DNA from 3 places in the Bradyrhizobium sp. 41S5 genome. Region 1 is predicted to be linked to each of the others. Evidence: predicted binding sites of a transcription regulator. Region 1 holds the regulator's gene; each other region holds the start of a gene.
The links. Region 1 encodes PhoB, which activates phosphate uptake and scavenging genes when phosphate is short. Its sites were predicted from a motif close to TGTCATNNANCTGTCAT; they were not measured.
Positions count from the first base shown of each region.

Region 2: a site for PhoB is predicted at 3,784-3,800, ahead of HAP47_RS17815 (OprO/OprP family phosphate-selective porin). Genes of this name have one in related genera too.
Region 3: a site for PhoB is predicted at 7,054-7,070, ahead of HAP47_RS18240 (RNA degradosome polyphosphate kinase). Genes of this name have one in related genera too.

Region 1 covers NZ_CP083721.1:1,032,923-1,043,187, reverse strand. The annotation lists gene argF (ornithine carbamoyltransferase) at 1-546, opposite strand, end outside; gene HAP47_RS04940 (aspartate aminotransferase family protein) at 546-1,751, opposite strand; gene HAP47_RS04935 (GcrA family cell cycle regulator) at 2,238-2,750, shown strand; gene phoB (phosphate regulon transcriptional regulator PhoB) at 2,991-3,701, opposite strand; gene phoU (phosphate signaling complex protein PhoU) at 3,832-4,548, opposite strand; gene pstB (phosphate ABC transporter ATP-binding protein PstB) at 4,646-5,467, opposite strand; gene pstA (phosphate ABC transporter permease PstA) at 5,464-6,309, opposite strand; gene pstC (phosphate ABC transporter permease subunit PstC) at 6,314-7,303, opposite strand; gene pstS (phosphate ABC transporter substrate-binding protein PstS) at 7,530-8,540, opposite strand; gene HAP47_RS04900 (sensor histidine kinase) at 8,677-9,990, opposite strand; gene HAP47_RS04895 (lysylphosphatidylglycerol synthase domain-containing protein) at 10,075-10,265, opposite strand, start outside.
Region 2 covers NZ_CP083721.1:3,746,410-3,756,674, reverse strand. The annotation lists gene HAP47_RS17830 (alpha/beta hydrolase) at 1-543, shown strand, start outside; gene HAP47_RS17825 (replication-associated recombination protein A) at 827-2,161, opposite strand; gene HAP47_RS17820 (DegQ family serine endoprotease) at 2,158-3,516, opposite strand; gene HAP47_RS17815 (OprO/OprP family phosphate-selective porin) at 3,862-5,460, shown strand; gene HAP47_RS17810 (winged helix-turn-helix transcriptional regulator) at 5,533-5,913, opposite strand; gene HAP47_RS17805 (zinc-binding alcohol dehydrogenase family protein) at 6,032-7,042, shown strand; gene HAP47_RS17800 (phosphotransferase) at 7,296-8,375, shown strand; gene HAP47_RS17795 (hypothetical protein) at 8,438-9,565, shown strand; gene HAP47_RS17790 (DUF1330 domain-containing protein) at 9,572-9,787, opposite strand; one part of gene HAP47_RS17785 (IS5 family transposase) at 9,865-10,200, shown strand; one part of gene HAP47_RS17785 (IS5 family transposase) at 10,203-10,265, shown strand, end outside.
Region 3 covers NZ_CP083721.1:3,843,616-3,853,880, reverse strand. The annotation lists gene HAP47_RS18280 (hemerythrin domain-containing protein) at 18-731, shown strand; gene HAP47_RS18275 (hypothetical protein) at 780-1,478, opposite strand; gene rnd (ribonuclease D) at 2,016-3,164, shown strand; gene HAP47_RS18265 (cold-shock protein) at 3,511-3,714, shown strand; gene purN (phosphoribosylglycinamide formyltransferase) at 3,804-4,454, opposite strand; gene purM (phosphoribosylformylglycinamidine cyclo-ligase) at 4,451-5,536, opposite strand; gene HAP47_RS18250 (CDP-alcohol phosphatidyltransferase family protein) at 5,697-6,239, shown strand; gene HAP47_RS18245 (chromosomal replication initiator DnaA) at 6,335-7,012, shown strand; gene HAP47_RS18240 (RNA degradosome polyphosphate kinase) at 7,145-9,349, shown strand; gene ppx (exopolyphosphatase) at 9,362-10,265, shown strand, end outside.

The sequences.
Region 1 (10,265 bases):
GTTGAGATTGAACTTGAACCGCTCGGCAGCGTGCGCCCAGGAGGCCAACACGTTGTTGTCGTCGCCGGTCCAGGCCACCGTCTTGCCTTCGATCGAGCCACGGTTTTCCTCATAGGTCATGAGGTCGGCCATCACCTGGCAGGGATGCGAACGCCGGGTCAGGCCGTTGATGACGGGCACGGTGGCGTGGGCGGCGAGCTCGAGCAGCGCGTCATGGTTGAGGATGCGGATCATGATCGCATCGACATAACGCGACAGCACGCGCGCGGTGTCGGCGATGGTCTCGCCGCGGCCGAGCTGCATCTCGGCGCCGGTCAGCATGATCGATTCACCGCCGAGCTGGCGCATGCCGACGTCGAACGACACCCTTGTGCGGGTCGACGGGCGCTCGAAGATCATCGCCAGCGTCTTGCCTTCGAGCGGCTTCCTGCCCTTCTCATGCGCCTTCAGCTTCGCCTTCATGGCGGCTCCGGCTTCGAGCATGTTGCGCAGTTCGGCGAGCGGCAGCTCGTTGATGTCGAGGAAGTGACGGACCGGCTTGCTCATTATCCAGCCGCCTTCTTCGGCTGCGGCGCCGATAGCACAGAGCAGGCACGCTCGAGCGCCGTGATCGACTGGTCGATCTCGGCCTCGGTCACGATCAGGGGCGCCAGGAACCGCACCACATTGTCGCCGGCGCCGACGGTGAGCAGCTTCTCGTTGCGCAGCGCGGCGATCAGATCGCCCGACGGCACCACCGCCTTGACGCCGATCAACAGGCCCTCGCCGCGCACCTCCGACAGCACGCCGGGATAGCGGTCCACGACGGAAGCGAGCTTCTGCTTGAGCAGCAGCGACATCTTCTGCACGTGCTCGAAGAAGCCGGGCTTGAGCATGACGTCGAGCACGGCATTGGCGGCGGCGACCGCGAGCGGATTACCGCCGAAAGTCGAGCCGTGCGAGCCCGGCGCCATGCCGGCCGCAGCGTCCGCGGTCGCCAGCACCGCGCCGATCGGGAACCCACCGCCGAGCGCCTTCGCCAGAGACATCACGTCCGGCGTGACGCCGGTGCGCTTGTAGGCGAACAGCTCGCCGGTGCGGCCCATGCCGGTCTGCACCTCGTCGAACGCCAGCAGCAGGCCATGCTCGTCACACAGCGCGCGGAGCGCCTTGAAGAACGCCTGCGGCGCCGAGCGCACGCCGCCCTCGCCCTGCACCGGCTCGATCAGGATGCCGGCGGTGTGCGGGCCGATCGCCTTCTTGACCGCCTCGATGTCGCCGTGCGGCACCTGGTCGAAGCCGTCCATCGGCGGGCCGAAACCTTCGAGGTATTTCGCCGAGCCGGTCGCAGCCAGCGTGCCCAGCGTGCGGCCATGGAAGGCGCCTTCGAAGGTGATGATGCGGTAGCGTTCGGGATGGCCCTTGGAGAAGTGGTGGTGCCGCACCAGCTTGATCACCCCCTCCATCGCTTCGGCGCCGGAATTGCAGAAGAACACGAAGTCGGCAAAGCTCTGCTCGCACAGCCGCGCGGCAAGCACCTCGCCGTCCGGGCTCTTGAACAGGTTCGACATGTGCCAGAGCTTGGTCGCCTGCTCCTGCAGCGCCTTGACCAGATGCGGGTGCGCATGCCCGAGCGCGTTCACCGCGACGCCCGAGGTGAAGTCGAGATAGCGGTCGCCGTTGGTTGCGATCAGCCAGGCGCCCTCGCCGCGCTCGAAGCCGAGATCGACCCGGGCGAAGACGGGGAGCAGATGCGACGAGGCGTTGGTCATGGCGTTCACTGCCGGTTTGAAACCGTCAATCGCCGCGCGCCTTGACGCCTACGCAGCAACCGCCAGCTTCGGAAAACAAAACGGCCGCCTTTGCGGGCGGCACGTGCGGGACATTCTATGCGGCGGCCGGTAAGTGTCAATCGCCAGGAGCCGGCCTTTGCTGGCCTTCCTGCAATGCGAAACCAGCGCAATCCGGAGCGGTGGAAAAGCCTCACAGCAATGCTTAACTTTGCGGGAACATGTGGACGCACGGCCGCGGACTCTTGCGCCAGAGTCACGCCATATTGTAGCGTTTGGCCTGTCGGGTACGACATCTCGTGCGGCAGTACTGGACCCTCTAAGTAGCCTTCGTGTCACGCGTAAACGTTCGGGCGCAACACCGTGCCCGGCGAGGGCTAAGGGATTCTGGCCGCAGGGATATTTGTCCAGATTGGCTCGCAGCGCCGCTCCGATGAGTGGCCGGCGCCATGCGAAAGGAAGAATGCGATGACTGTATTGACCTGGTCCGACGATCGCGTCGAGCAGCTGAAGAAGCTCTGGGAATCCGGCCTCTCGGCCAGCCAGATCGCGGCGGAACTTGGCAATGTGACGCGAAACGCCGTGATCGGCAAAGTACATCGGCTCGGCCTCTCCGGCCGCGCCAAGGCCCCCTCCACGGCTGCGCCGCGGCAGCGCAAGGCCCGTCCCGCCCAGCACATGATGCGGGTGGCGCGCCCGGTGTCGCGCGGCAACACCGCGCTGGCGCACGCCTTCGAGGTCGAGATGGAGCCCGATCCGATCTCCTTCGACAACGTGGTGCCGATGAGCCAGCGGCTGTCGCTGCTCGAGCTCAACGAGGCCACCTGCCACTGGCCGGTCGGCGATCCCTCAAGCCCGGAATTCTTCTTCTGCGGCGGCAAGGCGCTCGCCGGCCTGCCCTATTGCGCGCATCACTCGCGCGTCGCCTACCAGCCCGCCGCCGATCGCCGCCGGCCGTCGGCCAAGCCACAGATCAAGTAAGCACTCGGGAAACTGCCTGGACTGCAAAAACAAATCCCCGCGAAAGCGGGGATTTGTTTGTGTGATCGTAGCGCGGAACTATCCACCAGCGTCGTCCCGGCGAAAGCCGGGACCCGTAACCCCGAATGCGTATTGTTAGAAAGCCGTCTGGCCGCGTGCCCATTGCGGCGGCCGCGGCGTATGGGTCCCGGCTTTCGCCGGGACGACGCCGTGTTGCGGCTTGAGGTTGCCATGCAGGCCTTACGGCTGCGGCTCGGCCTTCGCGAAGCGGTCGTCGAGCGCATAGCCGGCGCCGCGCACGGTGCGGATCGGATCCTGCTCGCGGCCCGGATTGAGCAGCTTGCGCAGGCGGCCGATGTGCACGTCGACGGTACGCTCATCGATATAGATGTCGCGGCCCCAGACGCTGTCGAGCAGCTGCTCGCGGCTGAACACGCGGCCGGGATGCTCGAGGAAGAATTCGAGCAGCCGATACTCGGTCGGACCGAGATCGATCGGACGTCCCGAGCGCGCCACGCGGCGCTTCTCGCGGTCGAGCTCGATGTCGCCATAGGTCAGCACGGTCGCAAGCCGCTCCGGGCTCGCGCGGCGCAGCAGGCCCTTCACCCGTGCCAGCAATTCCGGCACCGAGAACGGCTTGACGATGTAATCGTCGGCGCCGGTGGCAAGCCCGCGCACGCGCTCGCTCTCCTCGCCGCGCGCGGTCAGCATGATGATCGGAAGCTGCTTGGTCTCGGGCCGCGCCCGCAGGCGGCGGCACAGCTCGATGCCGGACAGGCCCGGCAGCATCCAGTCCAGTACCACGAGGTCGGGAACGCGCTCCTTCAGGCGGGTGTCGGCATCGTCGCCGCGCCCGACCGTTTCGACATCGTAGCCTTCCGCATCGAGGTTGTAGCGCAACAGTGTCGTCAGCGCTTCCTCGTCTTCGACTACCAGAATGCGTGCGCTCATCGGTTCAAGTTCTCTCTCTGTGGTGATCCGTTGCCCAGACGCAAACCGAAACGCTTACTTTCCTGAGCATAATCCCCGCGGAAACGACTTGTCGTGAAGACAATCCGGCTCCGCGCTCGCGGATCATGTCCTAGGTACCCGGCACAGTGGTGGCAAAATTGGTCATGTCGCCCTTCGGGCGCTTGTCGGTGATCTGCTGGCCCTCGATCATGTAGAACACGGTCTCGGCGATATTGGTGGCGTGATCCCCGATCCGCTCGATGTTCTTGGCGCAGAACATCAGATGTATGCAGAACGAGATGTTGCGCGGATCCTCCATCATGTAGGTCAGCAGCTCGCGGAACAGCGAGGTGCAGATCGCATCGACCTCCTCGTCGCCCTTCCAGACGTTCATCGCCGCCGGCAGATCGTGCGCGGCATAGGCGTCGAGCACCGACTTGACCTGCGACAGCACGAGGTCGGTCATGTGCTCCAGGCCGCGGATCAGCTTCAGCGGCTGGAAATCGCTTTCCAGCGCCGCGACGCGCTTGCCCATATTCTTGGCGAGGTCGCCGATCCGCTCGAGGTCGGTGGCCACGCGCATCGCGCTGACGATTTCACGCAGGTCGATCGCCATCGGCTGGCGGCGGGCGATCGTCAGCACCGCGCGCTCTTCGATGACGCGCTGCAGATTGTCGATCTCGATGTCGGCGGCGACCACGCGCTTGCCAAGCGCGACGTCGCGACGGATCAGCGCGTCGACCGACTCGGTAATCATCCGCTCGACGAGGCCGCCCATCTCGGCGACCAGGCGGGTCAACTCCTGCAGGTCGCTGTCGAATGCCTTGGCGGTATGTTCAGAAGCCATCGCTTGTCTCCCTCATGATCCCGAGGATCATGATTTGGTGTCCTCAGTTTCGCATGATCCGATCGGAAAACCGGTGCCCACTTTTCCGGATCATGCTCTAGCCGAACCGGCCGGTGATGTAGTCCTGGGTGCGTCGATCGCTCGGCGAGGTGAAGATCTTGTTGGTGTCGTCGAACTCGATCAGCTCACCGAGATACATGAACGCGGTCTTGTCGGAGACGCGCGCCGCCTGCTGCATGTTGTGGGTGACGATCGCGATCGTGTAGTCCTCGGAGAGCTCCTGGATCAGCTCCTCGACCTTGGCGGTCGAGATCGGATCGAGCGCCGAGCACGGCTCGTCGAACAGGATCACCTCGGGCCGCACCGCCACGGTGCGCGCGATGCACAAGCGCTGCTGCTGGCCGCCGGAAAGCGACAGGCCGGAGGCGTTCAGCTTGTCCTTGACCTCGTTCCACAGCGCGCCGCCGCGCAGCGCCTTCTCGACCCGGTCGTCCATCTCGGACTTCGAGATCTTCTCGTAGAGGCGGATGCCGAAGGCGATGTTCTCGTAGATCGTCATCGGGAACGGCGTCGGCTTCTGAAACACCATGCCGACCCGCGCGCGCAGCAGATTGAGGTCGAGCTTGGGATCGAGAATGTTGGTCTGGTCCAGCATCAGCTGACCGGTAGCGCGCTGGCCCGGATAAAGGTCATACATCCGGTTGAAGATCCGCAGCAGGGTCGACTTGCCGCAGCCCGACGGACCGATGAACGCCGTGACGCGGTTGGTGCCCAGCGTCAGGTTGATGTTCTTCAGCGCGTGGTGCTCGCCGTAATAGAAATTGAGGTTGCGCACCGTGACTTTCGGCGGCGCTTCCGGCAGCGGCGTATGCGGTGCAACGTGGCTCGGGTTACTGGTTGAAACGGAGAGCTCGGTCATTTTGCGGCCCTTTCGGCACCAAGGATACGCGCGCCGATATTCAGCGCGAGCACGGTGAATGTGATCAGCAGTGCGCCGCTCCACGCCAGCTCTTTCCAGTAGGCGTAGGGGCTCTGCACGAAGTTGTTGATGGTGACTGGCAGGTTGGCCATCGTCTTGGTCAAGTCCCAACTGAAAAACTGGTTCGACAGCGCGGTGAACAGCAGCGGCGCGGTCTCGCCGGCGACGCGGGCGGTCGCCAGCAGCACGCCGGTGATCAAGCCGCTACGCGCAGCACGATAAGCGATCCGCTTGATCACCAGCGAGCGCGGCAGGCCGAGCGCGGAGGCCGCCTCGCGCAGCGGATTGGGCACCAGCAGCAGCATGTCCTCGGTGGTGCGCAGCACGACCGGGATCACGATCACGGCGAGCGCGAGACTGCCTGCGATCGCCGAGAAGCCGCGCATCGGCACCACCACCGCGCCGTAGATGAACAGGCCGATGATGATCGAGGGCGCGCTGAGCAGGATGTCGTTGATGAAGCGGATCACCGAGGTGAGCTTGTCGTGCTTGCCGTATTCGGCGAGGTAGGTGCCGGCGAACAGGCCGAGCGGCGCGCCGATGCCGACGCCGATCACCGTCATGATGACGGAGCCGACGATGGCATTGAGCAGGCCGCCTTCGGTCGAGCCCGGCGGCGGCGTGTTCTGGGTGAACAGCTGCACGCTGAGGCCGGCAAGACCGTTGTAGACCAGAGTGAACAGGATCAGCGCCAGCCAGGTGACGCCGAACAGCGCCGCGCAGACACAGAGTGCGCGAATGACGATGTCGCTGCGGCGGCGGGATTTGTAGATCGGGTTCATAACGCTATTTCCCCGCTTTCGTTTCAAGCCGCATCAGCATCAGCCGGGCGCCGGCGAGCACGAAGAAGGTCAGGACGAACAGCAGGAGGCCGAGCAGGATCAGGCCGGACTGGTGCAGGCCGTCGCTCTCGGCGAATTCGGAGGCGATCGCCGCCGAGATCGTGGTGCCCGGCGCGAAGATCGACGACGAGATGCGGAACGAGTTGCCGATGATGAAGGTCACAGCCATGGTCTCGCCGAGTGCGCGGCCGAGCGCCAGCATGATGCCGCCGATCACGCCGACCCGGGTGTAGGGGATCACGACGCTGCGGACGACTTCCCAGGTGGTGCAGCCCATGCCGTAGGCGGCCTCTTTCAGCACCGGCGGCACGGTCTTGAACACGTCGACCGAGATCGCGGTGATGAAGGGCAGCACCATGATGGCAAGGATCAGCGCGGCGTTGAACAGGCTGAGATAGGACGGCGGCCCTGCGAACACCGCGCCCAGCACCGGGACGCCCTCGAACATTCGGATCATGAAGGGCTGGAACGTGTTGGCCAGGAACGGGCCCAGCACGAAGAAGCCCCACATGCCGTATATGATCGAGGGGATGCCGGCGAGCAGCTCAATGGCGATGCCGATCGGGCGGCGCAGCATTTGCGGGCACAGCTCGGTGAGGAAGATGGCGATGCCAAGACCGACCGGAATCGCGATCATCATCGCGATAACCGAGGTGATCAGGGTGCCGTAGATCGGGCCGAGTGCGCCGAGCACCGGCGGATCTGCCGAGGGCGCCCAGCGCTGCGTCCAGATGAAGGCTAAGCCGTACTCCTTCATCGCCGGCCAAGCGCCGACGATCAGCGACAGGATGATGCCGCCGAGGATCAACAGAACCGAAATCGCCGAGATACGGGTGATCCAATAGAAGGTGAGATCACCCAGCTTGAAGGCGCTGAGGGCCTTGGCGCGATCGTACGGTCCCGCGGCTTCCATCACATCGCTCTGAACAGCCATGTCTGCCACGCCAATCCCCTCATTACTATGTGAAAGCAACGCAAACCGCTACGCCCCGAAGCGATCTCTACTGACGCATTTGGCCGGGCGTCGTTCCGGCTTGCGCCTCCGGGGCGCGAAGCCGGGGCCCCACCCGCGCGTCTTGCCGCGGTGAGGGAGCCCGGGTCTCTATTGATCAACCTGTGCCGCCGGCAGGCGGCACAGGCCTTGTTCGAAATCGTTAGACTTAGCTCTTGATGTCCGAGGACCAGGTCTTCTCGATCTGCTGGATGACATTGTCCGGCATCGGGATGTAGTCGAGCTCTTCGGCCATCTTGGCGCCGTTCTTGAACGCCCAGCGGAAGAACTTGAGAGCTTCCTGGGAGGCCGCCTTATCCGTCGCTTCCTTGTGCATCAGGATAAAGGTCGACGCGGTGATCGGCCAGGACTTGTCGCCGGGCTGGTCGGTCAGGATCACGTAATAGCCGGGCGCATGAGCCCAGTCAGCGTTGGAAGCGGCCGCCTGGAACGCTTCGACCGTCGGCTGAACCGTCTTGCCACCCTTGTTGACCATGCCGGTGTAAGTCAGCTTGTTCTGCTTGGCGTAGGCATACTCGACATATCCGATCGAGTTTTTGGTCTGGCCGATGTTGCCGGAGACGCCCTCGTTGCCCTTGGCGCCGACGCCGGTCGGCCATTCCACCGCGGTGCCTTCGCCGACCTTGCTCTTCCAGTCAGGGCTCACCTTGGAGAGATAATTCGTGAAGTTGAAGGTGGTGCCGGAACCATCCGAGCGGCGAACCACCGTGATCGCGTCCGAGGGAAGCTTCACATTCGGATTGAGCTTCTTGATCGCCGGATCGTCCCACTTGGTGATCTTGCCGAGGTAGATGTTGGCGAGCGTCTCGCCGTCGAACACCATGTCGCCGGGCTTCACGCCCTCGAGATTCACCACCGGAACGATCGCGCCCATCACCATCGGCCATTGGACGAGGCCGTCCTTCTCGAGCTGCTCGGCCTTGAGCGGCATGTCGGTCGCGCCAAAGGTGACCGTCTTGGCCTGGATCTGCTTGATGCCGCCGCCGGAGCCGATGGACTGATAGTTCAGGCCATTGCCGGTGTCCTTCTTGTAGGCGTCAGCCCACTTCGAATAAATCGGGAACGGGAACGTTGCGCCCGCGCCGGTAATATCGGCAGCGAAGGCCGACGCCGAAGCGGCGACCAGGCCGGCAGCGACGATAGCTTTGATGAAATTCATGGGGTGGTCTCCATCTTGTGAGCGAAGCGCCAATTGCGCCCGATCGCGCTCACACCGGTCCATCTAGGAGCGGTCGGTGCCGCTTTTACGAAGGTTGGATGACAGTTGGATGACAGCACTAAGCGACTGAAAACGCTTAGCTTTGGGTCGGTAACGGGGTCTTCGGCCGGGGAAAACAGGCGGTAAAGGTCGCGCCATTGTTCGGCACGCTCTCGATCAGAAGACGCCCGCGATGACGGTTAAGAATATGTTTCACCAGCGATAATCCGAGGCCGGTTCCGCCCTGGTTACGGCTGTCGCCGACGTCCACCCGGTAGAACCGCTCGGTCAGCCGCGGCAGGTGCTCCGGGGCGATGCCGGGGCCGAAATCCCGTACCATGACACGGATTTCGGGGCTCCCCTCACCCGATGCGCTCGAAACGGTCTGATTGAGCGACACTATGACGCGGCCGCCCGAGGCGCCGTATTTGAGGGCATTCTCGATCAGGTTCTCGAACAGGCGGAGCAGTTCCTCGCGGTCGCCGGCGATCGTGACCGGGGTCGCCGGCAGGTCGACGTCGATCTCGACCTGGCGCTCGCTGGCCAGCACCTCGAGCCCGTCGGCCACCTGGCGGATGATCGGCACGATATCGATCGACGCCTCGGGCCGCACATGGGCCGACAACTCGACCCGCGACAGCGACAGCAGGTCGTCGATCAGCCGCGCCATGCGGGTGGCCTGGGTGTGCATGATGCCGAGGAAGCGCTCGCGCGCCCGGGCGTCCTCGCGCGCCGGCCCCTGCAGCGTGTCGATGAAGCCGGACAAGGCGGCGAGCGGCGTGCGCAACTCATGGCTGGCATTGGCGACGAAATCGGCGCGCATCTCCTCGACCCGGCGCAGCGGCGTCAGATCGTGGAAGGTCATCAGCATGCATTTCTCGGTGCCGCCGAACTGGGTCGGCACCGGCACCGGCGTAATCACCAGTTCCATCCAGCGATCGACCGGAACGTGGTCGGAGTAGGTGGCGCGGCGCGGCTCGGTGGTCGCGATCGCCTCGCGCAACGCAGTGATAATCTCCGGCGAACGCAGGGCAAATTGCGCCAACTCGTTCTTGCGCAGGGCCGGCGCCAGCTGGGCCGCGGCGGCGTTGAGATGGATGACGCGGCCGGCGCGGTCGAGCAGCACGGCCGGGTCCGGCATGCCGGCGACGACCGCGCTGACGGCGGTCGCCTCGACCGGATTGCCGTGGCGGACATCCTCGCGCGAGGTGCCGGCATCATGCAGCCGCCATGGCACCAGCGCCGCAGCCGCGATGCAGACGAACACAGCGCAGGCGCGCACCAGCGACAACTCGCCGAGCGCGACCACCACGCTCAATGCCAGCGCTGCGGCAAGCAGGATCAGCGCGGAATGGCGCAAGCGGTCGGGCCAGGGCGAGAAGATCGAATGCGGCGTATCGTCAATGGCCATCGCGGCGGCTTTCTTCCCGTCGGTTCATGTCTCGCCCAGGCGCGGTCAGATCGACCGTCCCTCGGGAGGCATCGGGCCGCGTCATCAGACCCCGGAGTCACCGCGCTTGCGAACCAGAACCGCCTCGTGGTGCGGCTCAGTGCGGGGCCCCGAATCAGTCTGCGGCAGCCGTTTGAGTCGGGCGCCGACGATAACCTCCCGAAACGTCAGCAAGATTACAGATATGACGAACGGCGCAATATAGTAGAGCAGCCGGAACAGCAGCATGCCGCCGA
Region 2 (10,265 bases), 2.7 Mb from region 1:
CGCCTGGCGCCGACCTTTCCCTGGCCGGCAGGCGCCGAAGACATGGGCGCCATCGTGCAGTGGGTCGCGGAGAACATCGGCTCCCGCGGCGGCGACCCCAGCCGTATTTTCCTGATGGGCCAGTCGGCCGGCGCGATCCATGTCGCGAGCTATGTCTCGCACAGCGAATTCCACAAGGTGACGGGCGGCGGCCTTGCCGGCGCGATCATGGTGTCGGGCATCTACGATCTGACCGCCTCGCCCGCCGGCGACGCCGAGCTCGCCTATTACGGCTCCGACCCCTCGCGCTACGCCGAACGCTCCTCGCTGCAAGGCCTGGTCGCCAGTCCGATTCCATTTCTGATCACCGCAGCCGAGCTCGATCCGCCGCGCTTCGTCGAACAGTTCGAGCTCATGAAGCAGGCCGGCTGCAAGCGGCCGAGCGGCTGCGTCCGCAGCTTCATGCTGCCGCAGCACAGCCATATGTCGGAGGTCTACGCGATCAACACGCCGGACACGCGGCTGACGGATGAGATTCTGGAGTTCGTGAAAAGCGTCAAGTGACGCGCGAGAGCAATATGAAATTATGGGCCGTCGCAGCGGGCTCTACCAAAATATCGAGAACAACCCCATGCAAAGTAGCCGGCGGCGGCCGGCGTTCGACAAGCAACTTGACACGTCGGGCAATTCAGGGATATATTTCTAATATTCCGAAATCGCGCGCAAGTGTTCCTCGTCCAAAGCTGTTGCATATGGCATTTGCGGGCTTCTGCAACGGACGCTCCCGCGCTGCGGGCCGGAACGGGAACACGCGTTATTCGCGGCCGCAGCCTAATCTCGTCTTGCTCTAGCTCCCGCCCCGCTCCTTGCGCAGCCTGTTCCAGTAATCCAGCCGCTTGCGGATCTCGCGCTCGAAGCCGCGGTCGGGGGGATCGTAGAAGGTCTGGCGGCCCAGCGCTTCCGGGAAATAGTCCTGGCCGGAGAACGCGTCGGGCGCGTCGTGATCATACTGATAGCCGGAGCCGTAGCCCTCCGACTTCATCAATTTCGTCGGCGAATTCAGAATATGCTTCGGCGGCAGCAGCGAGCCGCCCTGCTTCGCGGTCTGCATCGCAGCGCCGAACGCAGTGTACACCGCGTTCGATTTCGGCGCGGTGGCGAGATAGACCACGGCCTGTGCGATCGCGAGCTCGCCCTCCGGCGAGCCCAGGAAATCATAGGCATCCTTGGCGGCGTTGCAGACCGCCAGCGCCTGCGGATCGGCAAGACCAATGTCCTCGACGGCCATGCGTACAACGCGCCGCGCCAGGAACAGCGGGTCCTCGCCGGCATCGAGCATGCGCGCGAGATAATACAAGGCCGCATCCGGATCGGAGCCACGCACCGACTTGTGCAGCGCCGAGATCAGGTTGTAGTGGCCGTCGGCCGACTTGTCGTAGATCGGCGCGCGGCGTTGCAGGATGGCCTGCAACTGCTCGGCGTTGAACACCTCGCCCTTGCGCGCGGCGCGCCAGACCTCCTCGGCGAGCGTCAGCGAGGCGCGGCCGTCACCGTCGGCCATCCGCACCAGCACGGCGCGTGCTTCCGGATCGAGCGGCAGGGTCTTGCCCTCGATCTTCTCGGCATTGGCAAACAGCCGTTCGATCGCAGCCGTATCGAGCGAGTGAAACACCAGCACGCGGGCACGCGATAGAAGCGCCGCGTTGAGCTCGAACGACGGGTTCTCCGTGGTGGCGCCGACCAGCACCACGGTGCCGTCCTCCATCACCGGCAGGAAGGAATCCTGCTGCGCGCGATTGAACCTGTGCACCTCATCGACGAACAGCAGCGTGCCCTTGCCAGTCTCGCGCCGGGCCCGCGCGGCATCGAACGCCTTCTTCAAGTCGGCGACGCCGGAGAACACCGCGGAGATCTGCTCGAAATGCAGCTCAGTGGCATCGGCCAGAAGCCGCGCCACGGTGGTCTTGCCGGTGCCGGGGGGTCCCCAGAACACCAACGAGCCCAGCGTGCGCGTCTCCAGCATGCGGGTCAGCGCGCCGTCGGGGCCGAGGATGTGATCCTGACCGACGACGTCGGCCAGCGTACGCGGGCGCAGCCGGTCCGGCAGCGGGTGTGGCGCGTCCTGCTCCATCCCCGCCGCAGCGAACAGGTTCGTCGCGTCCCGCGGTTGCTTGGGGCTCATCCGCCGAGCGTCACGTTGATCTGCTGGCCGCCGCGCACCAGCGTGATGCGCCAGATCCGCGACCCCGCCTTCGATACCTTGTCGAGGTCGCTGGTCCGCACGATCTTCTCATTGTTGACCGCAAGGATGATGTCGCCCTTCTGGAAGCCGACATTGGCGGCCGTGCCGTCATCGGCGAGCTCGGTGACGACGACGCCCTCCGCGCCGGCGTCGAGATGCAGCTCATCAGCCAGCGCCGGCGAGATGTTGGCAACCCTGGCGCCCTGGAATGGCGAACGCGCGGTCAGCACGATCTCGTCGCGGTTGGTATCGGGCGCGGTCTCCAGCGGCACGGTGAGCTTCACCGGCTTGCCGGCGCGCTGCACTTCGATCTCCGCGCTGCCGCCGAGCGGGCGGGTCGCGAAGCGGTAGTCGAACGCGTTGGGATCGTCGATCGGCGTGCCGTCAATCCCGACGATCAGGTCGGACAGCTTGAGCCCGGCCTTCGCCGCCGGGCTGTTGGGCGCGACGTTGGCGACCAGCGCGCCGGTCGGCAGCTTCAGCCCGAGCGTCTCCGCGATCTCCGGCGTGACGGCCTGCAGCCGCGCGCCAAGCCATGGCCGCTTCACCGCCTTGCCGCCGCTCTTGGCGGAGGCCACCACCACGCGCACCATGTTGGCGGGGATCGCGAAGCCGATGCCCTGCGAACCGCCGGAGCGCGAGAAGATCGCGGTGTTGATACCGGCGAGCCGGCCGGTCATGTCGACCAGCGCGCCGCCCGAATTGCCGGGATTGATCGCCGCGTCGGTCTGAATGAAGAATTGATAATCCGTGATCCCGACTTGAGTGCGCGCCAGCGCCGAGATGATGCCGTGCGTCACGGTCTGGCCGACGCCGAACGGATTGCCGATCGCCAGCACGACGTCGCCGACCTGCAGCTGATCCGAATTGGCGAAGTCGAGCGTCGCGAATTTCTCCCTGTTGGTTTCCTTCAGCCGCAGCACGGCGAGGTCGGTGCGGCTGTCCTTCAGCACGATCTCGGCCTCGTATTCGCGCTTGTCGGCGAGCGAAACCTTCACCTGGTCGGCGCCCTCGATCACGTGATTGTTTGTGACCACGAGGCCGGAAGCATCGACCATCACGCCGGAGCCGAGCGAGCGCTGCATCTGCTCGGGCTGCTGCCCCGGGACGCCGAAGAAGCGGCGGAAGATAGGGTCGTCCAGAAACGGATTGCGGTTCTGCACCATCTTGGCGGCGTAGACGTTGACCACCGCCGGCTGCACCCGCTGCACGATCGGCGCATAGGACAATTGGAGCTCGGCCTGCGAGGACGGCACGCGGCGATCCTGGGCCGCGGACGGGGACGGATTCCCCATGAAAGCCAATGTGCACAGAGCGGATATGGCAGCGAAGCGGATTGGTCGGAGCATTCTCACCTCTCGTGGAAACGCCGGAATATAGGCGTGTTCGCCTGGCAATTGAAGGGCGCCCGGCCGGATAACTGGCCCCCCGCCGGACCAGTGCAAAACCGCCGGAAGCCGCGTTGAAGCGCGCCACCAGGCCCCTATGATGACTGTCGTCTCACTGCGTCGATCCGCTTGTTGCCTGCGGACAACAAGCGGAACCGCGATGCCAGGCGGCGCTGTCGTGCGTCAGTCACGATCAACTCCTAGGACGTTTCAGTGAGTGAGTGGGGAATTCAAACACAACAGGGGTGCACAATGGGTGCGACAAAAGTTGGTGCAATCGCCATAGGGCTTGCAGGGGCGCTCGCCGCCTCGCCGGCCTATTCGCAATCGGCCGGAGGCGGCAGCGACGCGGAGATCGCGCTGCTGAAACAGCAGCTGAAGATGCTCGAGCAGAAGCTCGACAAGCTGCAGAAGCAGACCAATGCCAATACCGCGACCGCAGCCAGCGCGAATGCCAACGCGAAGGCGGCGGATGCCAAGGCCGCGCGGGTCGCAAGCGCCAACGCCGCGATCCCGGTCAAGGGCCCGATCGCGCCGTCGGGCGTCGTGGTGACGATGCCGAACAACCGGCCGACGATCTGCACCGCGGACGAACAGAACTGCGTCGCGATCACGAGCCGCGTGCACTGGGACGTCGGCGGTTACGACTATCGTCCGAACACCGCGGCCACCTCGCCGCAGAAGCTCGACAGCGGCGAGAACCTGCGCCGCGCCCGCATCGGCATCGTCGGCAAATTCTTCGGCGACTGGAATTACGCGCTGATCTACGATTTCGGCGGCTCGTCCGACGGCTTCGGCGGTGCGGCACCGGGATCGCTGCCCGGCGGCGGCACCTCCGGCGTCGAGAATGCCTATCTGAGCTTCACCGGCTTCAGGCCATTCGGCGGCAAGATGGCGATCGAAGGCGGAATCATGGACATCCCGTGGACGCTGGACGAATCGACGAGCTCCAACGACATCCTGTTCATGGAGCGCGCCTCGGTCGGCATCATCGCACAGAACATCGCGGCCGGTGACTTCCGTTCGGGCGCCGGCACCCGCTGGTGGAACGACCAGCTCTGGGTCGGCGGCTATGTCACGGGACCGACGACGGGCGCGATTCACTCCGCGTCGTCAGCCGCGCCGGCCGGCACGTCCGAGCAGTATGGCGGTGTCATCCGCGTCGCCGGCAATCCGATCAGCGGCAAGAACTACTCGGTGCATATCGGCGCCGATGCGGAATGGCTGGTTCAGCCGCCGCGCAACCAGCTCACCCAGGCGCAGACGCTCACGCTGAACGACCGGCCCGAGCTGCGCATCGACCCGACGACGCTGATCTCGACCGGTGCGATCGCCAACGTCTCGGGCGCGCAGGTCTACGGCGTCGAGGCGGCAGCGACCTACGGCCCGTTCATCGCACAAGGCGAGTACTATTGGTTCAATGTCGACCGCTCTGCGAATACCGGGCTGCCGCCGTTCGGCGCGCCGAGCCTGAAATTCGACGGCGGTTACGCGCAGGTCGGCTACGTGCTGACCGGCGAGAACCACGCCTACAATCCGGCAACGGCCTCCTATGGCGGTATCAAGCCGCACGATCCGTTCTCGCTTGCCGGCGGCGGCATGGGCGCGTGGGAAATTGCCGGCCGCGTCAGCACGATGAATCTCAACGACCAGGTCGGCCAGGCCGTCGGCATCGCGGGCGGACGGCAGACCGTCTACACCGCCGCGCTGAACTGGTACGTCAACAACAACGTCCGCTTCATGCTGAACTACCTGCACGGCGACATCGCCAAGCAGGCCTCGGCGACATCGCCTGTGGATGCCGGCTCGAAGTTCGACGCGGTCGCGCTGCGTACGCAGGTTGCGTTCTGACGCGATCTGATCAGCGCCGATAACAATGGCCGGGAGCGACACGCCGCTCCCGGCCTTCTTCATTACAAATTGTCAGGCCGCGCGCTTCGACTTCTTCACAACGACCTCCGGCACCGGCGCGCAGGACAGCCGTTCCTGATGGCCCTCGCCCCAGGCTTTCAAAATATCGATCACCGGACGCAGGCTCTCGCCGAGTTCGGAGAGCGTGTATTCGACCCGCGGCGGCACCTCGGCGTAGACCTTGCGGGTCACGAGGCCGTCGTCCTCGAGCGCCCGCAGCTGCTTGGTCAGCATGCGCTGGGTGATGCCGGGCATTCGCCGCCGCAACTCGCCGAAGCGCTGGGTGCCGGCCTGCAGGTGATACAGGATCACGCCCTTCCACTTGCCGTCGATCAGGTCGAGCGCCGCCTCGACCGCGCAGCCCGGCCGGCGCGCGAAATTCTTCCGTTTCATTGGTAATTTCCCAATAGTATACAAACAGGGACTAGTTCCCTGATTTTACAGTACTTGCCAAAACGACGCCAGCGCGACAGGTAAGACGGCAGGCAATCGCCCACCACGGAGACCAGGCATGAAGGCCGTCGGATACCAAAAATCGCTGCCGATCGAGGCGGCGGATTCGCTCGTCGATTTCGAAATCGCCAAGCCAGAACCGAAGGGGCGCGACATTCGCGTCGCGGTGAAGGCGATCTCGGCCAACCCGGTCGACTACAAGGTGCGCAAGCGCGCGGCGCCGACCGACGGCTACAAGATCCTCGGCTTCGACGCTGCCGGCGTGGTCGACGCCGTCGGGCCCGACGTCTCGCTCTTCAAGCCTGGCGATGAAGTGTTCTACGCGGGCTCGATCCAGCGCCAGGGCACCAATTCGGAATTTCATCTGGTGGACGAGCGCATCGTCGGCAACAAGCCGGCATCGCTCTCGTTCGCGCAGGCCGCCGCCCTGCCCCTGACCTCGATCACCGCGTGGGAGCTGCTGTTCGACCGGCTCGGCGCGGTGCCGGGCAAGAGCCTCGATCCGCGCACGTTGCTGATCACCGGCGGCGCCGGCGGCGTCGGCTCGATCCTGATCCAGCTCGCGCGCCGCCTCACCGGGCTGACCGTGATTGCGACCGCGACGCGGCCGGAGTCTCAGAAGTGGTGCCTCGATCTCGGTGCGCATGCGGTGATCGATCACTCGCAGCCGATGAAGGAGCAGATCGAGCAGCTGAAGTTGCCGCCGGTCGGCCTCGTCGCCAGCCTCACCTTCACCGACCAGCACTACAAGTCGATCGCCGACTTCATCGCGCCGCAGGGCAAGTTCGGCCTGATCGACGATCCCGCCGAATTCAACGTCGCCGTGTTCAAGGGCAAGGCGGTGTCGGTGCACTGGGAATCGATGTTCACGCGCTCATCGTTCCAGACGCCTGACATGATCGCGCAGCATCATCTGCTCAACGACGTTGCCGACCTGATCGACAAGGGCGCGCTGCGCACCACGCTCGACCAGACCTTCGGCACCATCAACGCCGCCAACCTCAAGCGCGCCCATGCGCTGCTGGAAAGCGGCAAGTCGCGCGGCAAGATCGTGCTGGAGGGCTGGTAGCCCCGATGCGTAGGGTGAGTTAGCGCAGCGTAACCCACCATCATTTCGCTCTGCGAACGACGGGTTACGCCGACGCTAACCCGCCCTGCCAACTCGCGAGATATCCCCACAGACTGGCGCGTGGCTTTGCCAAAGCCCTGACATCGCCTGTATAATTTGCGCAACGATCACCCCGTCCTCAATCCGGCCGCGCGAGACGCGGCCGGAACGGTGGTGACGCCCCAAGGGGAAATACGGGGATGGGAGGAAACCGATGAGTTTGCTCACGGCCGATCCGTCGCGGATCGATCCGGAGTGGATGACGCAGGCGCTGCGCGCAGCCGGTATCATCGACCAGGTGAAGGTCGTCGAACTCGTCTGCAAGCCGGTCGGCAATGGCCTCGTCGGCGACAGCTATCGATTTCATCTGACCTATGACGGCGATGAGCCGAACGCGCCCTCAAGCGTCGTCGGCAAATTCCCGGCCGCAGATCCCGACAGCCGCCGCTCCGGTTCCGCGCACACGCTCTACATCCGCGAGGTCGCCTTTTATCGCGAACTGGCGGCCACCGTCGACATTCACACCCCGCGGCCGATCCTCGCCGAAATCGATCCTGCGACCGACGACTTCACGCTGATCCTGGAAGACCTGGCGCCCGCACGCCCGGGCGACCAGCTCGCCGGATGCGCGATCGCGGACTGCCTGACGGCGATGCGTGAGGCCGCCGCGCTGCATGCGCCGCGATGGAACGACCCAACGCTCGACGCGGTGCAATGCTTCGTGTTCGCCGCAAGCCGGCGCAGGGATCTTCGCGCGGTGCTGCCCGCCATCATCGGTCACTACAAGGAGCGCTATCACGGCGTGATCGAGCCGGAATTCCTGGATCTGATCGACCGGCTTCCGGACGCGATACCGCGCTACCAGTCCGATCGATCGGTGCCGCGAACCTTGCAGCACGCGGACTTCCGGCTCGACAACATGCTGTTCGAGGTGCGCGGCAACGCTCGTCCGATGGCGACGCTGGACTGGCAGACGCTGACGGTGGGGCCAGGCATCGTCGACGTCGCCTATTTCCTGTCGGCCGGCGTCGATCCGTCCGAGCGGCGGCTTCATGAAGCCGATCTGGTGCGGTTCTATCATTCCGAGCTGATCCGGCGCGGCGTGCGGGATTATGGCTGGGATGATTGCTGGCGGGATTACCGGCGCTACACGCTGCATGGCATCATGATGGGCGTCGTCTCGGCGCTCAGCGTCCAGCGCTCCGAGCGGGGCGACGCGCTGTTCCTGAAAATGACCCGTGGCGCCTGCGCGCAAGCGCTGGACCACGACAGTTTTTCATACTGGCAGGACTGAAGCGCGATCGGGCGAAATGATTCCCGTGAAGACAACGCGTCAAGACAGCGAAAGGGATCGGCGTGCTCAACAAACTGGACGACTTCCCCATCCACCAGACGCCGGAGCCGATCGCGGTTCCCTCGACCAGCGACCGCAACGTCTATGACCGAACCTGGTTCAACGGCTACACCGCGGACGGCGCGTATTATTTCGGCATCGGCATCGCGATCTACCCGCACCGCAAGATCCTCGATTGCGCCTTCAGCGTCGTGGAGCGTGGCGGACGGCAGCATTGCTTCTACGGTTCGCGGCGGGCGCCGCTCGAGCGCACCGAGATGCAGGTCGGCCCGTTCAGGCTGGAGGTCATCGAACCGATGCGGCGGACGCGGGTCGTGCTCGACGACAATGCGACGGGTCTCGCCTGCGACCTGACCTTCTCCGCGCGCACGGCCGCGATCCAGGAAGCACGGCAGACGCTTTGGTCCGGCGACCGCCGCGCGATGGATTCGACCCGGTTCGACCAGTTCGGCCGCTGGAGCGGCGTCGTGCGCCACCCCGATGGCGAGATCAAGGTCGACGAGCACACGTGCTACGGCACCAAGGATCGCTCCTGGGGCGTTCGCAATGTCGGCGAACGCGATGTCGGCGGCGCGCCGATGCCGCCGCCGAACGTGTTCTTCCTCTGGGCCCCGCTGGTCTGGGACGACCACATCTCGCACGCCATCTTTTTCGACGGGACGCAGGGTGAGGCGCTGGTCCGCGAGGGCATCACCGCGCCGCTCTACCGAAGCGAAGCCGAGATCCCCGGCGTCGTCGATGGGCGCGACCGCCGCATGGCAACCGCGCGGCATCGCGTCAAATACGTCCCGAACACGCGCCTTGCGCAGTCAGCCGAAATCGACCTGGTCGACATCGACGGCCACACCTTGACCATCGCGCTCGATCCGATCCTGAAATTCCAGATGAAGGGCCTCGGCTACGGCCATCCGCAATGGGGCCAGGGCATGTGGAAGGGCGAGCTCGAGATCGGCGGCGAGTCGTTCGATCCCGTCACGCTCGACCCGCTGGCCCGCGAGAACGTGCACGTGCAACAGGTGGTGCGCGCCCGCCAGGGCGACCGGACGGGTATTGGCGTCCTGGAGCAGATATGCTTCGGCCCCTACCGTGCGGCCGGCTTCAGCGAGTTTCTCGACGGCGCCAAGGGTTAGCAAGGGTTAGCTCGGCGGCACGCCTTCGACGAAGATCAGCCTGCGGTCCAGTGCGGTCCGCCGATGCTTGAGCGCCTCGGCATATTCCGGCGATGCGTACCACTCGCGCAGCCGCGTCATCGACGGGAATTCGACGACGATGATGTTCTTCGGCGGCGGCCCGCCTTCGACGGCCTCCGCAGCACCGCCGCGCACCAGATAGCGCCCGCCGTACTGCGCGATGGCCCTAGGTGGTGTGGACTCTAAGGATTCCCTTTTAGGCGCAAATCAGATTCAAGACTGCTTTTGGGGAGGCAGTCTTGGGTGTGATGGACCGTTTGGTATTGAGCGACGCGGCTTGGGAGCGGATGGCGCCGCTGATCATAGGTCGCCCCGACCAGAAGGGCTCCACTGGGCGCGACAATCGGATGTTCGTGGAAGGTGTACTTTGGATTGTTCGCACGGGCTCTCCCTGGCGTGATCTCCCGGAGGCGTTCGGGGATTGGAACAGCGTGTTCCGGCGCTTCAGTCGATGGAGCATCAAGGGCGTCTGGTGGCGGATCTTCGAGGCGATGTCCGATGATCCGGACTTCGAATATCTGATCGTCGATTCCACCATCGTCCGGGCGCATCAGCACGCCGCCGGCGCCAAAAAAGGGGGTCTGAAGATCAGGCGATCGGCCGCTCGCGCGGGGGGCTGAGCACCAAGATACATATGGCC
Region 3 (10,265 bases), 2.8 Mb from region 1:
CCATCATGGAAGTCGTCATGCCAAGCAAGCGTCGCCTGCTTCTGCTCGGAGGAGCGCTGGCGACCGTTGCGGCGCCCGCCGTTCTCGTCAGGCCGGCCTTCGCCAAAAGGAAAGAAAGCCACGACAAGCTGAAGGCTGCAGGGAAAAAGGAAGAGGATGTCACTCCGCCCGAAGACTTGATGCGCGAGCACGGCGTACTCGATCGCGTTCTCCTGCTCTACGAAGCGGCAATCCGAAAGCTATCGTCGAACGAAGACTTCAACCCCGCATTGGTCACCCAGTCGGCCGGGATCATTCGCGATTTCATCAACGACTATCACGAGAAATCGGAGGAGGAGCATGTCTTCCCGCGCTTCAAGAAGGCCGGGAAGATGACGGAATTGGTCGACACTTTGCTGCGCCAGCACGCAGCCGGCCGCAAGGTCACGGAGACGATCCTGCGGCTCGCGCCGTCAGGTCGGAGCAATGTCGACGATCGCCGGCAGCTGATCGGCTCCATGCAATCCTTCATCACGATGTACCGGCCGCATGCGGCGCGGGAGGACACCGATCTCTTCCCGAAACTGAAGGACGTGGTCTCGCCGCACGAGTACGACGCAATGGGTGAGGACTTCGAGAAGAAGGAGCACGAGCTGTTCGGCGAGGACGGCTTCGAGAAGATGGCGGCCCGCGTCGCTCAACTGGAGCAGCAGATGGGCATCCACGATCTCGATCAATTCACGCCGCGGTGACGCCGCTGCGAGCCTCCAGTCGCTGAGATCAATTGCTACCTTCGCAGCTCACCGCTGCGACCAGCGATTGTTCGCCCAGCCAGCGCAGAACACCGCATCGGCGCCGCTGGGGATGGTCTGCGCGAACCACCGGTCGACATCCGGCGAGCTTTGCGTCGTCGGCTCATCGCGATACCGAAGCTGGCCATAGGCACCCCGCATCGCCATCGTCCCTCTCTCGATGGTCTGACGAGGGTACAGGGTTGCAGCCAGGTTGACACAAAGCTCGTCGAGATCGCTCGCATGTGTACCGGCCGGTATAGCCGGCACCACGCTTCGGCATTGCGCGCGACCCAATACGTAGATGACAGGATTTCTCGTCCGCCAGCACAGGCAGAATTCCGCCGGCGCCACCGGGTCACCGAACTCCGCCGTCATTGCGGTATCGAACATCCGCTTGAAAAAGCCGTTGCCACGATACGTGTCCCTGACTGCGGTGCCTGAAAGATAGATCACCCGCGTGCCAGCAACGGCCAGGCGCTGAACGATGAGGTAAGCCACGCATTCACCGCTGTGGTGGAACAGGACAATGCCATGGTCGGCTTTGAACGGAGAGTGCTGGCGAGACCAGAATCTTTCCTCTGTCAACCAGTTCGTTTCGATGATGCTGTTGATGTCCTCCAGCACTGCATCGCGGCGATGTTCCGGGACGCTCGAGGCGATTTGAAGCAGCTCGCTGGTAACAGCCCTGGGCTGCGTCGCGATCACGGTAGCGGCCTCCTCTTTCAGAAACTCGACTTCAGATTGCCTTTACACAGTATTGCACCCATTATCTTCCTGGCAAGCTGGCCTGAGAGAGTTCGGCACTCCGGCCGCCCCAAATCGCTAATCACTGAGTTGCCCGACGGGGCAAGCCCCAGCACGAAAGATACTTCGGTTCGGTTTATCAGCACACCCAACTCAGTGTACGGTCTGCCCTGTCTCGCCCGATCAAGGGGCGCTTCACGGTCGTCACAAAGGTGGGTCGAGATGCGGTGGACGCTGATTGCGCAACTGACGAGTGCGTATGAGGCGGACGGTGAAGTCGTGTGGTCCTGACGCCCTGGTGGCATATGGGTCCCCTGGCCTTGCCAGGACGACGGATGGATTCGTGGTGCAACCGGGCCGGAAACGCCCGCGAATCGCGCCCAATCAATTCAAAAATGCCCTGTCCCTCACCCCGCGCAGGGCCAAAATCCCTGCAAGACCCTTGACATAGCTGCCCTTTCGGCAGAACGCGTGGTGTCAAGCCGTCATGGACTGTTCATGGATCTGATTAGCACGACCCCCGACCTCGCCGCCGCCTGCGACCGGCTCGCCAAACACAAGGTCATCACCGTCGACACCGAGTTCCTGCGGGAGACGACCTACTATCCCCTGCTCTGCGTCGTGCAGATGGCTAGCGCGGATGAAGCCGTCGTGGTCGACACGCTGGCGCCCGGCATCGACCTCAAGCCGTTCTTCGATCTGATGTCGAACGAGGCCGTGCTGAAGGTGTTTCATGCCGCGCGGCAGGACATCGAAATCGTCTGGCACCTCTCCGGCACGATCCCGCATCCGATCTTCGATACCCAGGTCGCGGCCATGGTGCTCGGCTATGGCGACAGCATCGCCTATGACCAGCTGGTCGATCGCGTCACCGGCCACCGCCCGGACAAGACCCATCGCTTCACCGACTGGTCGCGCCGCCCGCTGACCGAGGAGCAACTGCATTACGCCGTCTCGGACGTCACCCATCTGCGCGAGGTGTTCGCGGCGCTCGACGCCGACTTGAAGAAGCGCGACCGCAGCGACTGGGTGAGCGAGGAAATGGAGATCCTGACCTCGCCGAAGACCTACGACTTCCATCCCGAGCGCGCCTGGGAGCGGCTCAAGACCCGCGTGCGCAAGCCGCGCGAACTCGCGGTGCTGATCGAGGTCGCGGCCTGGCGCGAGCAGGAGGCGCAGAGCCGCGACGTGCCGCGCTCGCGCGTGCTCAAGGACGACGCGGTCGGCGACATCGCCACCCATGCGCCGACCTCGCTGGAGAAGCTCGGCAATCTGCGTTCGCTGCCGAAGGGTTTCGAGCGCTCGAAATGGGGCGCCGACATCATCGCCGCGGTGCAGCGCGGGCTCGCGCGCGACCAGGCCACGCTCCCCAAGCTGGAAAAGCCGAGAAACAATTCCAACGGTGCGGCGACCGTCGAGCTGTTGAAGGTGCTGCTGCGCATGACCTCGGAGCGCCACGGCGTCGCCAGCAAGGTGATCGCCACCGTCGACGACCTCGAACAGATCGCGGCCAGCGATGAGGCCGAAGTCGGCGCCCTGCACGGCTGGCGGCGCGAACTGTTCGGCGAGGCTGCACTCAAGCTCAAGCACGGCCAGCTCGCGCTTGCGATCGACAAAGGCCGCGTGGTGCGGGTGGATCGGGGTTAGCAAACCAGGTTCCGGCACGTCCGGCCGTCGGCCAATGGCCGAACGCTCGGCGCCGGAGTTCGACCGGCACAGGCTGAGGTTGCGTCACGCGAAACCAGCGCGCTTGCTAAGGCGCAATTTTCGTGTTGCAATCCCTTCACAATCGGATTGCGGCCGTTCGACTGTGCGTTTCACGACGTTGATAGCCAAGTCTTCAAAGAACTGGGCTTCGAGAGGCGAAACTTCGGACTTGAAGACCTTGGATATAGAGACCCGGGAATTGAACAGACAGCGGAAAGCCCGCTTGTGGCGTGGCACGTGGAAAACGTGGCCGCGTCTTTTTTATGTCTAGACTGGGAGAGAGACGATGCCGAAGGGTACCGTCAAATGGTTCAACCCGACCAAAGGTTACGGGTTCATCAAGCCGGCCGTCGGCGACAAGGACGTGTTCGTTCACATCTCGGCGGTCGAACGCGCAGGTCTCAGCACATTGAACGAGAACCAGACCGTCGAGTACGAGCTGGTGGAGAACCGCGGCAAGGCGTCGGCAGAGAACCTCAAGGTTCACTGAACGCCGCTGCTAGCGGAATTCATCCGGACGCCTCCCCCGGCCGCATCACCCGGGGGATTGGTCTCGGCGATCTCTTGTGCAATTGCGCGCTAAGGCGCCGGCGCGATCAGCGTGCTGTCGGTTGCCACGCTGCCTTGCGTCCTGCAGACGTCGCCTTCGAGCTTGAGCCGGCCGCTCGCCAGAAGCCGCAGCGCCTCCGGATAGATGCGATGCTCGATGGTGATCACGCGTGCGGCGAGCGTCTCCGGCGTGTCGTCGTCGGCCACGGTGACCGCACCCTGCATCACAATCGGTCCCGCGTCGGTCTCCGGGATTACGAAATGCACCGTCGCGCCGGACAGCTTGACCCCCGCACGCAAGGCTTGGCCGTGCGGATCGAGGCCCGGAAAGCAGGGCAGCAGCGAGGGATGGATGTTGAGCATCCGCCCGTACCAGTGCCGGACGAATTCGGCCGTAAACAGCCGCATGAAGCCGCCGAGGCAGATCAGCTCGACCTGCTTGTCGTCGAGCGCCCGCTGCAGCGCCGCCTCGAAACCGGCGCGGTCCTTGCCGAACGGCTTGCTTTCGATGACGAGGGTCGGAATGCCGCTCGCGGCCGCCTTCTCGAGCCCGGGAGCATTAGGACGATTGGAGATCACGGCGACGATCTCGGCCGGAAAATCCGCAGCCTTCGCAGCTTCGATCAGCGCGGCCATGTTGGAGCCGCGGCCGGAAATCAGGATGGCTGTGCGGCGCTTCATCGCGAGAGATCGAGATGACCGTGATAGACCACCCGATGCTCTTGCTCATGCGCCCCCTTGGCCTCGATCACTTCACCGAGCAGCGTCACGGTCTCGCCGCCGGCAGTGAAGGCCTCGGTCACCGCATCGACCGCCTCACGCTTGACGATCGCGATCATGCCGATGCCGCAGTTGAAGGTGCGCAGCAGCTCGAGCTCGGCGATGCCGCCCTGCTCGGCCAGCCATTTGAACACCGGCAGCACCGGCAGCCGCGCCAGATCGATGCCGACGCCGAGATGCTTCGGCAGTACGCGCGGAATGTTGTCGGTGAAGCCGCCGCCGGTGATGTGGGCGAGCCCCTTCACCGCGCCGGTCTCGCGGATCGCACGCAGGCAGGATTTCACATAGAGCCTGGTCGGCGTCAGCAGCGCCGCGCCGAGCGTCATGACCGGCGCGAACGGCGCCGGCGCGTCATACGCCACGCCGGACTGCTCGACGATCTTGCGCACCAGCGAATAGCCGTTGGAGTGCACGCCGGAGGACGCCAGGCCGATCACGGCGTCGCCCGGCGCGATATCCCCCGTCGGCAGCAGGGTGCCGCGCTCGGCCGCGCCGACCGCAAAGCCGCCGAGGTCGTAATCGCCGTCCTTGTAGAGGCCGGGCATCTCGGCGGTCTCGCCGCCGATCAGCGCGCAGCCGGAGTCGCGGCAGCCCTCGGCGATGCCAGCGACGATCTGCGCGGTGGCTTCCGGATGGAGCTTGCCGCAGGCGAAATAGTCGAGGAAGAACAGCGGTTCCGCACCCTGCACGACGAGGTCATTGACCGACATCGCGACCAAATCGATGCCGATGCCGCTGTGGAGGCCGGTCTCGATCGCGATCTTCAGCTTGGTGCCAACGCCATCGGTCGCAGCCACCAGGACCGGATCCTTGAAGCCGGCGGCCTTGAGGTCGAACAGCCCGCCGAATCCGCCGATCTCGGCATCCGCGCCGGGCCGTGCGGTGGCTCGCACCATCGGCTTGATCAGATCGACCAGACGATTGCCGGCGTCGATATCGACACCCGAATCCGCGTAAGTGAGCCCGTTTTTGCGCTCGGTCATGCCCAATTCCAGATGATAAGGGGCTGGTTACGAGGAATTCCGCCCCCGCGCAATGGCTCGCGGCGATGCGGCCGCGATACTATGTAGATAACACCCGGCCACCGCGCAAAAGAGCCGGATATCGAGTAAAATCAGGCTTCTAGCCGGGAAGCGATTCAAGTTGAGCATTCCGAATATCATCACCCTCGGCCGCATCATCCTGGTGCCGGTGATCGTCTGGGCCATCGTCTCGAGCCAGATGGAGATCGCGTTTGCGATCTTCGTGATCGCCGGCGTCTCGGACGCGGTCGACGGTTTCCTCGCCAAGCGCTTCAACATGGCGAGCGAGCTCGGCGCCCTGCTCGACCCGCTCGCCGACAAGGCGCTGCTGGTGTCGATCTATGTCGCGCTCGGAATCTGGGGCGCGGTGCCGCGCTGGATCGTGATTCTCGTAGTGTCGCGCGACATCATGATCGTCTCCGCCGTGATTGTGTCATGGTTGTTCGACAAGCCGGTCGAGATGAAGCCGTTGATGGTGTCGAAGCTGAACACGGTGGCACAGGTCGCGTTCGCGGCCCTGGTGCTGGCCTCGCTCGGTTTCGGGTTTCAGCCGCACCCCTACGACCTGATCCTGATGGGCCTGGTCACGATCTTTACTTTGGGTTCGGTGTCCCTCTATCTCGTGGAGTGGGTGCGGCACATGAGCACGATCGAGGCTCGGTAGCGCACGATCCCGAAAAGTGGAAACCGGCTTTCCCGCGACAAACGCGAAGCGTTTGCGCTGGGATCATGCTAGAATAATATGGTTTGGAGACTTGCGTGGCCGGTAGCGTTCAACCTCGTCAATTGGCTTTGGCCCTGCCGCACGAGGAGAAGCTGACCCGCGACGATTTCCTAGAGGGGCCCGCCAATGAGGCGGCGCTGGCGCTGATCGACGGCTGGCCGGACTGGCCGAACCGAATCATGCTGCTGGTGGGGCCCGAAGGCTCCGGCAAGAGCCACCTCGCCGCGATCTGGGCCGAGATCGCCGGCGCGCGCTCGACCGCGGCGCATGCCCTGACCGCCGACACGGTGCCGATGGCGCTTGCGACCGGCGCGCTGGTGGTCGAGGACCTGAGGCCGTCGGATTTCGACGAGCGCGCGATGTTCCATCTGATGAATCTCGCCCGCCAGGACGATGCCTTCGTCCTGATCACGGCGCGCGTGCCGCCGTCGGCGTTCGAGATCGAGCTGCGCGATCTGCGGTCGCGGCTTCGCGCCGTGCCGACGGTGACGTTGCTGCCGCCCGACGGCGGGCTGTTCCGCGGCCTGATCGTCAAGTTCTGCGCCGACCGCCAGATGAGCGTGGACGAGCCGCTCGTCAGCTACCTGACCAACCGGATCGAGCGCTCCTATACCGCCGTCCGCCAGGCGGTCGAACTGCTCGACACCGAGGCGCTCCGGCTGGGCCGGCCGGTGACCCGGGCGCTGGCCGCCGAGCTGTTGCGCGATGCCTGAGCAGTCCCGCGGCTTGACGGCGTAGGCCGGCGGAACATCAATGTCATCGAAACGTCATCGCAATATCACATGGTCTGCGTGGCCCTCGGCTAGACCGCGCCAGCCCCCTGCCCGGAATTGGACCAGCACTTGATGGACTCGGCACAAGCTCCTGAAATCAAAGAGAAAGAGGCGGAGCTTCCGCCCGTCCCCGCGATCGCGACCAGCCCCGAGAGATTCATCAACCGGGAGCTGTCCTGGCTGCACTTCAACCGCCGGGTGCTCGAGGAATCGGTCAATCTCGGCCATCCCCTGCTGGAGCGCGTCCGCTTCCTGTCGATCTCGGCGAATAACCTCGACGAGTTCTTCATGGTCCGCGTCGCCGGCATCAAGGCCCAGGTCCGCGAGGGCATTGCCGAGCGCAGCCCGGACGGCCTGTTGCCGGCCGAGCAGCTCGTGATGATCAACAAGACCGTGTCGCAGCTCGCCTCCGACCAGCAGGCGATCTGGAGCGACCTGCGCGAGCTCCTGTCCAGGGTTGGCATCCAGCTGGTCGACGGGCGCGACGTCACCAAGTCCGAACGCACCTGGATCGAGGATCACTTCCTCCACAACATCTTCCCGCTGCTGACGCCGCTTGCGATCGACCCGGCGCATCCGTTCCCGTTCATCCCGAACCTCGGCTTCACGGTCGCGCTGCAATTGTCGCGGATCTCCGACGGTAAGGCGATGAACGCGCTGATCCGCATGCCCGGCAAGATCGACCGCTTCATCCGCATCCCCTCGACCAAGGAAGGCGCGCCGGCGCGGCTGATCACGCTCGAGCAGGCCACCGGTCTGTTCATCGGCCGCCTGTTCCCCGGCTACACCGTCAAGGGCCAGGGCGCGTTCCGCATCATCAGGGACTCCGAACTCGAAATCGAGGAAGAGGCCGAAGACCTCGTTCGCCTGTTCGAGACCGCGCTCAAGCGCCGCCGGCGCGGGTCGGTGATCCGGCTCGAGATCGAGGCCACGATGCCCGAAGAGCTGCGCGTCTTCGTGCAGCACGCATTGTCGGCCGCGGACGATGAAGTGATCCTGGTCGACGGCGTGCTCGCGATGAACGAGCTGTCGCAGCTCACCCGCCTCAATCGCCCCGACCTCGAATTCCCGCCCTACGTGCCGCGCCATCCCGAACGCGTGCGGGACCATGGCGGCGATATCTTCGCCGCGATCCGGCAGAAGGATCTCGTGGTCCATCATCCCTACGAATCCTTCGACGTCGTCGTGCAGTTCCTGCAGCAGGCGGCGCGCGATCCCGACGTGGTCGCGATCAAGCAGACGCTCTATCGCACGTCGAACAACTCGCCGATCGTGCGCGCGCTGGCGGATGCCGCCGAAGCCGGCAAGTCGGTGACCGCCCTGATCGAACTGAAGGCGCGCTTCGACGAGGAGGCCAATATCCGCTGGGCGCGCGATCTCGAACGCGCTGGCGTGCAGGTCGTCTACGGCTTCATCGAGCTGAAGACCCACGCCAAGCTGTCGATGGTGGTGCGCCGCGAGGGCGGCAATCTCACGACCTATGTGCACACCGGCACCGGCAACTATCATCCGGTCACCGCCCGCATCTACACCGACGTCTCCTACTTTACGTCGGACCCGATCATCGGCCGCGACGTCGCGCGGGTGTTCAACTACATCACCGGTTATGCCGAGCCGAGCGACATCGAGAAGATGGCGGTGTCGCCGCTGACATTGCGCAAGCGGATCATCGAGCACATCCATGGCGAGATCGCTCACGTCAAACATGGCCGGACCGGCGCGATCTGGATGAAGATGAACGCGCTGGTCGATCCTGACATCATCGACGCGCTGTATGAGGCCTCGCAGGCCGGCGTCTCGATCGAGCTCGTGGTGCGTGGCATCTGCTGCCTGCGGCCGGGGCTGCCGGGATTGTCGGAAAATATTCGCGTCAAATCGGTGATCGGCCGGTTCCTGGAACACGGCCGAATCTATTGCTTCGGCATGGGCCAGGGCCTGCCGAGCGCAAAAGCTGCTGTGTATATCTCGTCCGCCGACATGATGCCGCGGAACCTCGACCGTCGCGTCGAGGTTCTCTGTCCGCTGCAAAATCCTACGGTGCATCAGCAGGTTCTCGAACAGATCATGGTCGCGAACCTGAAGGACACCGAGCAGAGCTGGCAATTGTTGCCGGATGGGTCGTCAACGCGTATGAAGGCCGCGAAAGGCGAAGAGCCCTTCAATCTGCATGACTATTTCATGACAAATCCGAGTCTGTCCGGCCGTGGTAAGTCTCTCAAGGAATCTTCACCGCGCCGTCTCACGCGTCGCAACGAGCGTCAGCAGCCATCGTCTTAAGGGGGCCTTACGGTGAAGCGGCCGCGGAAGCGCGCTTCCAGCGTCGCTGTGATCGATATCGGCTCGAACTCGGTTCGTCTCGTGGTTTACGAGGCGATGGCGCGCAGCCTCATCACCATCTTCAACGAGAAGGCGCTGTGCGGGCTCGGACGCGAGGTGCAGAGTACCGGCCTGCTCGCAACCGATGCGGTCAACAAGGCGCTCACCGCGCTGCGCCGTTTTCGCGCGCTGTGCCGGATCCAGCAGGTCGGCCGCGTCCACGCGATCGCGACAGCGGCCTGCCGCGACGCCAAGAACGGCCCGGACTTCATCGCCAAGGCCGAGCGCATCTGCGGTGCCAAGATCGAGATTCTGACCGGACCGCGTGAAGCGAAGCTGTCGGCGCTCGGCGTCGTCTCGGGCGTGCACAATCCGAACGGCATCGTCGGCGACCTCGGCGGCGGCTCGCTCGAACTGATCGACGTCAAGGGCAACCGCGTGCGCAGCGGCGTGACGCTGCCGCTCGGCAGCCTTGCGCTGCAGGACCTCTCGAACAGATCGCTCAAGCGCGCCGAACGCATCGTCAAGAACGAAGTGCTCGGCGTCGCCCAGCTCAAGACCGGCCGTGGCCGTACCTTCTACGCGGTCGGCGGCACCTGGCGCGCGCTGGCGCGCATCCACATCATCCAGAGCGGCTACCCACTCAAGGTGATGCACGGCTATTCCATTCCGGCAGCGGACGCACTCGACTTCGCGCAGCGGCTGCGGCGGCTGGCGGCGACCAACATGCTGGCCAATATCGAATCCGTCGCAGATGCGCGGCGGCCGCTATTGGCCTACGCCGCGCTCGTGCTCGAATACATCATCCGCGTCGCCCAGCCGAAGACCATCGTATTCTCGACCTTCGGCGTGCGCGAGGGTCTGCTCTACGAGATGC